DNA from 2 places in the Psychrobacter sp. TWR1-1-1 genome. Region 1 is predicted to be linked to the other one. Evidence: predicted binding sites of a transcription regulator. Region 1 holds the regulator's gene; the other holds the start of a gene.
The links. The regulator PhoB, encoded in region 1, activates phosphate uptake and scavenging genes when phosphate is short. The targets are predictions, from matches to a motif close to TGTCATNAANCTGTCATAA.
Positions count from the first base shown of each region.

Region 2: the regulator PhoB is predicted to act here: its motif matches at 4,688-4,706, upstream of ACP69U_RS03460 (DNA translocase FtsK).

Region 1 covers NZ_JAFCTE010000005.1:194,829-201,766, reverse strand. Annotated here, with positions in the region: gene ACP69U_RS07210 (rhomboid family intramembrane serine protease) at 1-1,019, shown strand, start outside; gene ACP69U_RS07205 (isochorismatase family protein) at 1,222-1,797, shown strand; gene ACP69U_RS07200 (HD domain-containing protein) at 1,929-2,558, shown strand; gene ACP69U_RS07195 (DUF1287 domain-containing protein) at 2,650-3,255, shown strand; gene asd (archaetidylserine decarboxylase) at 3,403-4,245, opposite strand; gene dtd (D-aminoacyl-tRNA deacylase) at 4,358-4,813, shown strand; gene phoB (phosphate regulon transcriptional regulator PhoB) at 4,970-5,674, shown strand; gene phoR (phosphate regulon sensor histidine kinase PhoR) at 5,755-6,858, shown strand; gene ACP69U_RS07170 (M23 family metallopeptidase) at 6,855-6,938, opposite strand, start outside.
Region 2 covers NZ_JAFCTE010000002.1:323,931-330,868, forward strand. Annotated here, with positions in the region: gene tuf (elongation factor Tu) at 1-1,082, shown strand, start outside; gene rimI (ribosomal protein S18-alanine N-acetyltransferase) at 1,258-1,752, shown strand; gene ACP69U_RS03445 (MerR family transcriptional regulator) at 1,816-2,250, opposite strand; gene aat (leucyl/phenylalanyl-tRNA--protein transferase) at 2,347-3,156, opposite strand; gene trxB (thioredoxin-disulfide reductase) at 3,157-4,179, opposite strand; gene ACP69U_RS03460 (DNA translocase FtsK) at 4,769-6,938, shown strand, end outside.

The sequences.
Region 1 (6,938 bases):
ACTCAGCGTTTATTAACGACTCGCACCATAAGTACGAAGCCAACGACCTCTCTACTATCAGCTACTTTAAGAAACTTAAATCATCAAATAGCAGAAATGCTTACTTACACACGATTTCTACGGCTAATAGGCAATCTAATTTGCCACCCTTGATATTGAAGCCAGAAACAGGATTACTTGCTGATAGCTTAGATCGTGATTTTGTTTGGGGATTTGGTTCGTTTTTTATTGGTATGGTGCTGTGCTTGTTGCTCGTTCTCGCAGCAGAGTTTGATAGTCAAGAAAAGAAAAGTACGCAAAAACATATACAAAAGCGAAAACATATACAAAAACAAAAGCCCGTAAAAAAACGAGCACCAGTAAGTGATGTATCAAAGAGCCTAGTAGTTTGGTTTAAAAATAATAAAGAACGACCTGCAACGTTGGTGTTAATACTGACCTGTATAGGTACATTTATACTAACCGTATTCATGGGTATGGATATCATTGACCCTTTATCTAGACAGGTAAATAGTGTAGGTGGGTTGACGATGGACGCGCTGCAAGCTGGTCAATATTGGCGGGTGGTCACAGCACTTTTTGTACATGCAGGAATTATGCATTTAGTAATGAGTCTGGGCATGCTGTTTGCTACAGGTTATATTTTGGAAAAAGTATTGGGTCCTATACGTTTTGCGATTGCGTTTTTTATATGTGGTATTTTCGCTAATGTTTTAGGGGTACTATATTTTGATATGGATATGGCAGGTGTTTGGGGTGCTACATTTGGCTTGTTTGGTATCGCGATACCGTTGGTGGCCTTTAAGGTTTTTAATAAAAAATATCGAGAGCTATTCGGCGGTACTATCGCTGCGATATTAATCATTACTTTAACCAGCATGTTCTTTGCATTTATAAACACGCTCATTTATATGGTGTATTATCTTTTAACCTTATGTTTTGGCGTTGCTTTCGGTGTGGGCATGGTCATGACTCAAAAACAGTCTTTATTACGTAATGCTAGGCGTCATAATATATAGTTATTGGCTATTCATAATCAAAAACCTACGCTAAGCAGTATTAATCAAACGTGATGAATTGTTATTAATCATTATTAGAGACTATCTCCATTGACGCACTCAGCAAACTATGACTAAATGAGCATAAGGCTAATAAAGACAATATCAATGATAAAACTAACATAGCCTTTAACAATAAAGTCAGCCGTACAAGGAGTGTGCCATGTCTACTATGATTACCGATCGTACCTATCGAATCGCTCGCGAAAATACCCAAGCGATGATAATCGATGTTCAAGAACGCTTAACGCCGCATATTTATGACCATGAAAATATCGTCAAAAAGACAGTCACTTTGATCAAAGGTCTACAAGCCCTTAACATCCCAATTATGCTCAACGAGCAGTACAAAAAAGGTTTGGGCGATACGCTACCTGAGATACGTGAAGTATTAGAAGGTGATAATGCCAAAAGCTTTGAAAAAGTTACCTTTAGCGCTTGTGATAATAATGACTCATGGCATTATCTAGCACAGCAAAATCGCAGTATTGTCCTATTATTTGGTGTCGAAGCCCATGTTTGCGTCATGCAAACGGCGCTGGATTTATTGGATAATGGGATGCAGCCAGTTATTATTGGCGATGCCGTTGGGTCGCGCTTTCCTTATGACAAAAAGCAAGCCATTCGCCGTATTCGACGCGCTGGCGGCGTGATTACGACAGTAGAATCCATTCTGTTTGAATTATGCCGCAGTAGCCAAGACCCTGCTTTTAAGACTATTAGCAATTTGATTAAGTAGTGGATGCAATAAAGGGTTGAGAATGAATGACAAACTCTTAGCGTTATTGTTGTTTCAATTATTGTAAATTATTTTCGTGAAAACAGCGTTTGATAAGACAGGCGCTGTATTGCATTTAACCAGAGAGAAATATGTCCTCAAACATACCTATAACATTGACCGATCCAACGCGCGACGCAAATATTAAGATAGATGACGTCACGCATTTTTTATTAGAGCTTGATGCCCTAAAACGTGTCAATCGGCGCAGCTATGTGACGGGGACGACTCGCTTGGAAAACTCTGCTGAGCACTCATGGCATTTAGCAATGGCATGCTGGTCAATCGCTGAATTGTTTGAGTTGGACGTCAATCATGAAAAATTGCTTAAGATGGCATTGGTGCATGATTTGGGTGAGATTGATGCGGGCGATACTTTTTTATATGCTGATACCCGTCGTGATGCGCACCTCGAAGAACGTGAGGGTATTGCTCGATTACAACGCGAGCGTGGTAACGGGATTGTTGATTTAAGTGAGATCTGGGAAGAGCAGGAGACAGGTAATAGCAAAGAGGCTGATCTACTTAGAGTGGTTGATCGTTTGTTGCCATTTTTGCTTAATTTAAATACTGAGGGCAAAACGTGGGTTGAGCTTGGTGTTACACGCTCGCAAGTGGCTGGCGCGCATGGATTTATCAAAGACAGCTTTCCTCCCATCCATGATTGGTTATCACAAAACATTGAATACGCGACCCAGCAAGGGTGGTTGGTTGATAAGTAAATTGATAGCGTCACCTTGTTACTGACTCGCAATGTTTGACGCTGTTTAAAACCTTTATATTGAATAGTGTCAATAATAATAGAGAGGTTCCATGCACTTATTTAAGAACTATAAAACATGGTGCAAATCGCTAGCCTTTGTCAGCATGCTGGGACTAGCGCAAATGGCGCAAGCGCTTGCTCCTATCAGTGATGGCGATAAATTGGCGCACGATGCTAAAAAACAGATCGGTGTCACGGTGAGTTATGATCCTACTTACCGTAAGCTGGACTTTCCGCGTGGTGATGTACCAATAGAGACTGGTGTCTGTACCGATGTGATTGTCCGTGCTTATCGTTTGCAAAATGTGGATTTGCAGCAGTTGGTCAACCATGATATGAAAGGAAATTGGTCCGCCTATCCAAAGACTTGGGGCTTAAAGTCAACGGACAAAAATATCGATCATCGACGCGTGCCCAATCTTGAAACGTTTTTTGCGCGTCATGGACAGACGTTATCTACGACTGATAAAAGCAGTTTTCAAGCGGGAGACGTTGTGTCATGGCGGCTGCAAAAGAGTAACTTGCCGCATATCGGTATCGTCTCAGATAAAGTAGCTGCTGATGGTACGCCGCTGATTATTCATAATATCGGAAGTGGTACGCAGGAGGAAAACATCCTATTTGCTTATCCTATCCATAAGCACTTTCGATATTGATAAAGGCTTTTAGACAAGGTAGCCTAAAGTAGTAAAAACAAGCAATACAAAATCGAAGTAGTACAAACTAACAGCCATTAAAAAGCCCAGTCAAACGTCATTATCTACGTTTAACTGGGCTTTTCAGTATTATGAGTTTCTTACAAATTAAGCTTTCTGAGCTTTTGCTTCACCCAATAACTGTCCCATTTTTACCACGCTATTGGCTTTCATGCTGTCCTGCCAATCTGCTTTTGCGCCTTTTGGTAGAATGACAATTGCGGTTGAGCCTAAATAAAAACGACCCAACTCATCGCCTTTTTCAAAGCTCATATTGTGCTCAGCTTCTTGAATATCATCAGTGCGGGAAATTTTACCAGTTGCCACCGTTTCGATACCAGCGACAATCATCGCCCCAACCATCACCACCGCCGCTTTGCCATATGCTGTATCAAACAGACAAACCAAGCGTTCATTACGCGCAAATAAGTCCGGCACGTTCGCCGCCGTAGTATTGTTGACCGAAAACAGCGTGCCCGGTACATAACGGGTTTTGGTTAGAGTACCGGCGAAGGGCATATGTACACGGTGATAGTTACTGGGCGCAAGATAAACCGTCGCAAAACTGCCATCCGCAAAATAGCGGCCATCTTCGCTGTCAGCAAGCAGTTGACCAACGTCATAATAGCGACCTTTTGCTTGGAGCAATTTATGGTCGTCAATTTGACCCAACTGCGAGATAATACCATCGGCAGGACTGACAATACCATGAGGCGTCATGTCGATAGGGCGCGCGTCTTCTTTTAGCTCACGAGTAAAAAAATCATTAAAGCTCTCATAGGCGTTGAGACTTTGGCGCTCATACTCGTCCAAGCTGACGTTGTAGGCTTTAGCAAAGCTACGGATAAACGTGCGTTTAACATAAGGATGGCGGCTAGCGGCTAGACGCCCAGCAACTTTACTCAGTTGCTGCTGCGGGACAAGCTGTTGTAAAGTAGTGAATACATTCATAATGAGGCTACCAAAATAGGGTGTGATGTAATAATTAATAAGCAAGAGAATGGCCGTATTTTATCATGGACGGCGTATTATTGTATGGGCATAATTGGTAAGGAATCTATAAATGAAAGCACTTATACAGCGCGTACGCCATGCTAGTGTCACCGTCGATGCGCAGTGTGTTGGTACGATTGAGCAAGGCATATTGGCTTATATTGGTTTAGGGCCTGATGACGACATAACAAGCGCACAGCGAATGGTGGATAAAATCCTCACCTATCGTATTTTTGACAATGATGATGATCCTGCCAAGTACGGCAAACTGGATAAAAATGTCCAGCAAGTTGGTGGCGGACTGTTATTGGTATCACAGTTTACGCTAATGGCAAAAACAGACAAGGGTCGTCGCCCTGACTTTGGTGGTGCGATGGCACCTGATGCGGCGCAAGTATTGTTTGCGCAATTGGTCGTCTATGCCAACACGCAACATCCAAACGTGGCAACTGGTCAGTTTGGTGCCAATATGCAAGTGTCGAGCGTCAATGACGGGCCATTGAATTTCTTGTTAGAAGTGAATTGAGTAAACTAAGCATTAGCCGTCACGAGACCTATGAACCGCTTAAAAGTTGAATGTCATTAAACTGTCATAATTACCCCGTTTAATAGGGAGCAGCAGGCGAGCATTTATCGCCTTTTTTGTCAGCTAAATGTTGTCCTCTAACACTGAGAATGCCGTATGTATAATGAGCAAATTTTGATTGTTGAAGATGAACCTGCGATTCGTGAAATGATCGTCATGACACTAGAGATGGCGGGATTTGATAGTCTGCAGGCAGCGGATGTATCTGAGGCGCACCAACAAGTGGTCGATCACCGTCCTGCGCTGATTTTGCTAGATTGGATGCTGCCCGGTGATAAAAGTGGCATTGATTTTTGTCGATTGCTCAAAAACGATGAGCTACTCGCTGAGATACCAGTCATTATGTTGACGGCTAAAAGTGAAGAGGACAGCAAGGTGCATGGCCTTGATGCTGGTGCTGATGATTATATGACCAAGCCTTTTTCGACACGAGAGTTGATATCCAGAATCAAAGCAGTATTGCGGCGTAGTAACGCGCTCAGTAGCGATAAACCTATCGAAATCGGCAATCTGAGCCTTGATCCCAAAAGTCAGCGGGTGACAGCGGCTGGTAAAGTGGTTGATGTCGGGCCTACGGAATATCGATTATTGGCATTTTTTATGAGTCATCCAGAGCGTGCCTATACGCGGACGCAGCTGCTAGACCAAGTATGGGGCGGTAATGTATATATCGAAGATAGAACCATTGATGTGCATATCAAACGTTTGCGGACATTATTACGACCGCATCAATGTGATACGTTGATACAGACAGTACGCGGGACAGGCTATCGATTTTCTAGCTTTATTGAACCAATTTAACAGACGGTTTTTATTCGCTATAAAAGCAGTATGTCAATCGTAGCACAGTGAAAAACGGCGAATAGTGATAAGGATGATGGATGAACACCCTAATATCGGCTCAAGGCGACCAACAAAATAAATCACTGCTAGCAACTCAGCAGAATACAACGGATCAACTCAAAAAAATTAGAAGCGCACTACGCGCATTGCGTGATGCGGTGGTTTTGCTCAATGACGATGATGGGCTTGAATGGTGGAATCAGGCCGCCGAAGATTTAATGTTGTTACAGTTGTCAGATAAAGGTAAGTGCATTTTTGACTTTATTAGTGCGCCTGAATTTCGTCAGTATTATCAGGCGACGACCAACCCTAACGATGGTGCTCAGGATGGTGTACACATTGTCTCGTGGCGCGCGCCCAAGCGTTATCTAAAGTGTGAGCTCACGCCTTTTGGCGATGAGAAGCTGCTCATTATTTATGATGTGACGCGCTTGCATCATTTGGAGGAGATGCGCCGCGATTTTGTGGCGAATGTCTCGCATGAGTTACGCACACCGTTGACCGTCATGATGGGCTATCTAGAAAATTTTTCGGATCAGCCAGATATGCCGCCGCATTGGAAGCGCGGGTTTGAGCTGATGAGCCAACAGACTGCGCGTATGAATAGAATTGTGAATGACTTATTGCTGTTATCTCGCATCGAAATCGAAGAAACCCATGAGCTCAGCTATATTGATATGACCAAGCTGCTGACCCATGTTTATGATGATGCGCAAGCGTACAATCAAGAATATGGGCATACCATTCACTTGCAGATAGACACTTATGACGGACTGTATGGCTCAGAGATGTATCTAAATAGCGCGCTTTCTAATCTGGTGATTAATGCCATCAAATACACGCCCAAGGGCGGTAATATCGCCATTAGCTGGACAAAAACGTCAGAAGGTTGCCGATTTGCCGTCGAAGACAACGGTATTGGTATTGCACCTGAGCATATCGCACGGTTGACGGAGCGTTTTTATCGTATTGATAAAGGTCGTAGTCGGGCGACTGGCGGCACAGGGCTAGGTTTGGCAATCGTTAAACACGTTTTATATCAGCATGAGGCTAACTTACAAATTGAATCAGTAGAAGGGGTAGGCTCGACGTTCAGTATGGTATTTCCAGCTGCCCACATTAGATCAGCTGCGGTACCCTAATCTTTTTGTAAAAGTGGATAGGGGTTCACTGCACTGCCGCTGATATAAATACCGTAATGTACATGTGGCGGCGTACCTTT
Region 2 (6,938 bases), on a different contig from region 1:
CAATCACCTCAGGTGGCGAAGCCAAAGACTACGCGTCTATTGACTCAGCCCCAGAAGAAAAAGCACGTGGCATCACCATCAACACCTCACACGTAGAATATGACACCCCAACACGTCACTACGCCCACGTTGATTGCCCAGGTCACGCCGATTATGTTAAAAACATGATCACCGGTGCAGCCCAAATGGACGGCGCCATCCTAGTTGTATCTGCAACTGACGGCCCAATGCCACAAACTCGTGAGCACATCCTGCTTTCACGTCAGGTTGGCGTACCGTACATCGTCGTATTCATGAACAAATGTGATGCTGTTGATGACGAAGAATTGCTTGAGCTAGTAGAAATGGAAGTTCGTGAATTATTGAACGACTATGACTTCCCAGGCGACGACACCCCAATCATCAAAGGTTCAGCGACTGAAGCCCTAAAAGGCTCACAAGAAAAATACGGCCAACCAGCCGTAGTAGAACTACTAAACGTTCTTGACACCTACATCCCAGAGCCAGAGCGTGACATCGACAAAGCATTCCTAATGCCAATCGAAGACGTATTCTCAATCTCAGGTCGTGGTACTGTTGTAACTGGCCGTGTTGAATCTGGTATCGTTAAAGTTGGTGACGAAATCGAAATCGTTGGTATCCGTGACACTCAAAAAACCACCTGTACTGGTGTAGAGATGTTCCGTAAACTGCTTGACGAAGGTCGTGCAGGCGAAAACTGTGGCGTACTACTACGTGGTACTAAGCGTGAAGACGTACAACGTGGCCAAGTACTAGCTAAGCCAGGTTCAATCACTCCTCACACCAAATTTGACGCAGAAGTATATGTATTGTCAAAAGAAGAGGGTGGTCGTCACACACCATTCCTAAACGGCTATCGTCCACAGTTCTACTTCCGTACTACTGACGTAACTGGTGCAATCCAATTACAAGACGGTACTGAAATGGTAATGCCTGGTGATAACGTTGAGATGGGCGTAGAGCTTATCCACCCAATCGCTATGGACAAAGGTCTTCGCTTTGCAATTCGTGAAGGCGGCCGTACTGTAGGCGCTGGTGTTGTTGCTAACGTATTGAACTAATCTCTAAGTCTCAGCAATGAGCTTATGAGTTAGTCATAAAAAGCCATCCTAAATAGGGTGGCTTTTTTTTGGACGCAAAATAGATAGTTGCATATTCAATATAGTAATGATAAATATTTGAGATAAAGTAAGTGCTATTGTATTTGGGTTTGTATAAATAATAAGAGGATACATAATGTTGATGATAAAGATTTTATCAACCCAAAGTGCAGATTTTGAGCAAGTGCTGCAAGCAGTAGCGGATATTGAAGCCATCGTTCAACCGCAAGATGCTTGGGGTTTTCAGACATTGGTGGAATTACTCAAACAAGATAGCATGCATCTGCTGATCGTTTATGAGCAAAAAAACAATAGTATTAACAATACTGTGACAGGCTATTGTCTATATCAAGTGATTTTTGAACAAGCGGAGATTTTACGTATTGGCACCCATCCTGATTATCAACGCCAAGGTATTGCCTCACAAATTTTTGCCAGATTGAATACAGAATTGAGAACGCATCAGGTGGAGAGCCTTTTATTAGAGGTGCGCGCAGATAATACGCCTGCGATAGCCTTATATGAGCAGCAAGAATTTGCTCTAATTCATAAGCGTAAAGGGTATTACCAAACTCCACATCAACCAGCTATTGATGCCCTGATTATGCAGCGCCTGTACGTCCGAGAATAATGAAGGGTATCGAATGGAACCAAATAAACCCGCAGAATAGTAGATGGGTCGGCACTTTTATTATTATTGAGTGGGTATTTTCTTTTTGCAGATTTCAATATTGAGTTTATAGTCATTATCTACTTTCATACGCTCAAGAACATCGATACGTTCGCTTAATAGCTCTACCATGAGGCTGATATTTGCTTGCTGTTTTTGTATTTGCGCCAATTTTTGCTGAGTAAGCATCAGTTGTAAATCAACATCCAATTGACCATCGTAATAATCATTCAAGCTGTCTCTGATTTCAGTGAGTGTAAAGCCAATCGCTTGCGCACTTTTGATTAGCTCAATACGTTCGATACATTCTGGATGAAACTCGGTATATAAACGGGAGCCTGCCTGACGCTTACGAGATTTTAGCAAGCCCAGTTGGTCATAATGACGAACGGTGTCTTTGGTTGTTTGAGCTTTTGTTGCCAGTGTTCCAATCAGTAAGAACGATGTGTCGGGTGCCATGATAACCTCGTCGGTAGGTAGCAGTTGATAAGGTACGAGTTAATAAAGTAGCGATTAACAAACAGGCATAAGCCATCAATCACTTCGCCATCGTATTTATTTTAATCTAAGCTGCCAAGGTTCTATGGTATCAAGTAATGATACGGCGAGTGGTTTATGAGAGTTATTTTGCCATTTGACAATATTATTAGCCGTCAAGAGATCCAATTGAGTGAGAAATTCAGCACGCGGTAGCGTGGTTGCACCCAAGCTCATCAAATGCTCATTTGGTAGCTGACAGTCGACCAGCGCCACATGGCTTTGTTCACATAAGCGCATTAAACCCCAAAATGCGAACTTTGAGGCGTTAGAGGCGATATGAAACATCGATTCGCCAAAGTAAATGCTACCTATTTTTAGACCATAAAGCCCGCCAATGAGTTGCCCTTTATCATTCCAAACTTCAATGCTATGTGCAAATCCTTGTGCATGCAGTTCGGTATAAGCCTCAATCATTTCATCATGAATCCAAGTATGTTCGCCCTCGGGCTGTTCATTATTGAGGCGATCACTGCGCGGTAAACTACAGGCATGAATAACGTCATCAAAAGCTTGATTCAGGGTTAATTGCCAACGCTCGCGGATGGCTTGCTTACGCATCGACTTGCTTGGCTTATAATTGGTTGGCACCATCACACAGCGCGGTTCAGGGCACCACCATGCAATTGGTTCATCTTCATTAAACCAAGGAAACAGACCCTGCGCGTAAGCAGAAATCAATGTTTCGGCTGCCAAATCTCCTCCGACAGCGACGATGCCAATGCCGTCAGGATCAACCATTAAAGGATCAGGAAAGTCATAACGCCCAAGACTTTTTAAGGTCTCAGGCGTGATGTGCTCATTGTTGTATTGAGAGAAATTACCCATTTAGGCTTCTTTATCAGCAGTCAATGTTGACGCATAAGTATGGTCAGCGGCTGTGGCTTCGCCAATCGCATCCAAGTATTTTTCAGCATCTAATGCGGCCATACAGCCCGTACCAGCAGAAGTGATCGCTTGACGATAGACATGATCTGCGACATCACCTGCGGCAAATACACCTTCGATGCTGGTTTGTGTGGCATTGCCGTCTAAGCCGCTTTTGACAATAAGATAGCCGTCTTTCATATCCAGCTGACCTTTAAATAAGTCTGTATTCGGCTTATGACCAATCGCGACAAACATGCCGAACACGTCTAATTGTTTAGTGCTGCCATCAATCATAGATTCGATGATTACGCCATTGACGCCCATGTCATCGCCGACGACTTCTTTGACTTTATGATTCCACTCGATTTTAATATTACCGTTTTTGACCTTTTCAAACAGTTTATCTTGGAGGATTTTTTCGGAGCGTAAGCTATCACGGCGATGCACCAAGGTCACTTCAGCGGCAATGTTAGATAAATATAGGGCTTCTTCAACAGCAGTATTACCACCACCGATGACAGCAACTTTTTGATCTTTATAAAAGAAACCATCACAAGTTGCACACGCTGATACGCCAAGACCGCGGAATTTGGTTTCTGACTCCAACCCCAAATACTGTGCTGATGCGCCAGTCGAGATAATAAGCGCATCACAAGTGTAGCTACCGTTATTACCCGTCAGCTCAAAAGGGCGCACGTTTAAATTGACTTCATTGATATGGTCATAAACCAGTTCAGTACCAAAGCGCTCGGCATGGGCTTTCATGCGATCCATCAATGCAGGACCTGTTAAGTCATGCGCATCGCCCGGCCAGTTATCGACTTCAGTGGTGGTAGTTAGCTGTCCACCTACTTCCATGCCCGTGACCATGACAGGTTTCAGGTTGGCACGTGCTGCATACACAGCCGCTGCATAACCAGCAGGGCCTGAGCCTAGGATAATGAGTTTTTCGTGACGTGGAGCGGTATTGTCAGTTGCCATGAGTTGTTCCTTGCTAAATATAAATGTTAAAAATACGAGTGAGCAATATAATAAAAAACAGCCTTCAAAATTGATGCTAATGGGATTTTCTAATCGCTGCGTGATAATAACATAAGGGCATTGGACGAAAAGTACAAGTTTGCTAAAACAAACACAGGTATGATTACAATCAAAGTATATTTCTCTTGAAATATTATGGTTAGAAACCGCTGGTATTTTATAGGTCTTATCTAATATGACTGTCCTTGTTCTATTCGTTATATTTTGCGAGTGACATAGGTTTTTGCTTAAACCGTATGATTTTTGCCTAAACCGTATACAGACTGATTTTATTGCACGCTTTCTTTGTAAGACGGTCGCCACTATCCCTATGTATTTGTTATTATAAGAAGTTATGCCAAGTGTGCCAAAGGCAAAAAGAAGGCTGTTGTATATCGCTTTTATAATAGACAATGTTTTCTGTACACTTCGCTAAGTGCGTTTGTATCAGCACTTTATATCCAACCCTTTATCAGCGCTTTATGTCAGCATGATTAGGCTTAGTCATGCATTGGCAACCATTTAGTATTAATAACAAGGCAGATCTTACGTGATATCAGCACCGCTTATTGAGTATTTAAAAAAGGGAATATTTACCCTCCTTGGGTTAATACTGGCCGTTTATCTATTTGTCATTTTGATGACATATACCAGTAACGATCCCAGTTGGTCGCATATCAGTAGCGATATGACCACGATTAATAATGTAGGCGGCGAATCGGGTGCTTGGTTATCTGACTTGCTTTATAGCTTCTTTGGTTTTGGTGCATGGTGGCTGCTGGCGTTTGTGGTTTATGAGTCTATCCTTATTTGGTGGGACAACAAGCCAACGTTTTGGCTGATGCGAGTGGTTGCTTATGTATTTTTATTATTAAGTGCCAGCGCTTTGTTTGCACAATTGGTGGCGTTAGTACAGCAATTGACCAATCCAGGAACGCTAGGACTAGAAAGCGTGGCTGGTGGCATTATTGGATTTGAATTACAGGCGCGTTTGGCACAGCTTTTATCGCAGTGGGGGAGTGTGATTTTCTTGACGGCATTCGTCATTATTACCGCGACTTTTGCCTTTAATATTCATTGGCTAGCGATTTATGAGAAGGTTAAGGCGCTATCGTGGCTTGGCTCAGGGGTGAAGCGTCAGGGTAGAATGCATGATAGCGTGTCAACCACGCCAGAAAACATCAATGCCAAGCAAAATGATGAAAATATAGCCAACAGTAATGCGAAAAAAGACGCAGCCGATCACGAGCAGCTGCCACTTGAATTGCAAGTTGCTGGCAATGCTCAAGCCGTAGACAACAGCGGTCGGTTCAGCAATGTGTTGTCAGAGTTCTTGGCAACGTCAGGGTTGGCTGAGAGCGTTAAAGCTTCTGTAGTTGCCGCAACACAAGCGGCGATGCCTAATTCAGCTGCTAAATCTAGTCGTGAGAATAGTGAGCCTATTCCTGTCTCAGTAGAAACACCTAGCAGTACTGTTCAAAATCTAGCAAGTCATACGATTACATCGACGCCGTCAAGTCCTGCCATGACTGCTATCCGTAAAGTCGAGCCAAGCTTTGCTTGGAATGACGCCAATACTGTCGATGACTTGTTAGCCAGCGAGCAAATGGCTTATCACGCTAATAATATGAACATTTCTGATTCAGCCGCTACTACTTCTGTATCTGCTGATAGCAATACTGAATCGTTAGAGACAGCGGTGCTAGACTCTACAGCGACATCAGCCGCAGAGATGTCCGAAGCTCAATCAACAGAGAACTTGCCGTCAACAGCTCAGCCATCAATAAATGAGCTGGTATACGGTGAGACGGCTGACAAAACGGATAATGAGCTTGAATCGTTTGAGTTAGAGGATAAAGTGGAGGCCGTTGATATACTGGCCGATGCATGGTTGGCAGAGCATGCGGATGTCTTAACATCTACAGCTATGCAGTCTATAGAAACAGGGCAACCTTCAGAAACAGTACAAGCAGCCAATAGGACTGAGCTGCCCAGACAAGCAGCAGTCACCGCGCCTGCGACAGACTCATCTAATAGCGAAATGAATGACTTTACTGATAAATGGTTTGATGAAGAGCCTGAACTGTCAGAGGATTTCGAGACTTCTTCTATATCTAATGAAGCGAGTATCGCCAAAGCAGTAGACGTGGTTGAACCAGTTGCTGATATGACGCCGACCAATACGCCACCGTCTAATCCTAAACTGCCGCCTACGGTAGAAACCCGCGTCACAGCGTCAGCTATTGAACCAATAGTCGCGCCTAAACCAACGGTAAGTTTTGCGGTACCCGAGGGCGATAGTAGCAATCATATCACTGACATGATGCCAGAGGATGACAGCGCTGAGGATGTCAATGCGCCCGTTATGCCAGATATTAGTGATGATGCCGCCTTCAGTCAAAAATCACGCTCGATGCAAACGGCTGCCTATCGCAGTAGCCTAACGCCTATTCCAGAGATTTCTATTTTGGATAAGCCAGACCCTGATCGTAAGCCCAGTTATACCGTCGCCGAGCTTGAGCAATTGTCAGAGCTATTAGAGATTAAATTACAAGAGTTTAATGTAAAGGCTAATGTGGTCAACGCCATTCCTGGTCCTGTTGTTACCCGCTTTGAAGTGGAGCTTGCTGCTGGCGTAAAAGCCAGTAAGGTTACCGGTATTTCACGTGATTTGGCGCGCTCGTTATCGATGGCGTCTTTACGTGTGGTTGAAGTCATTC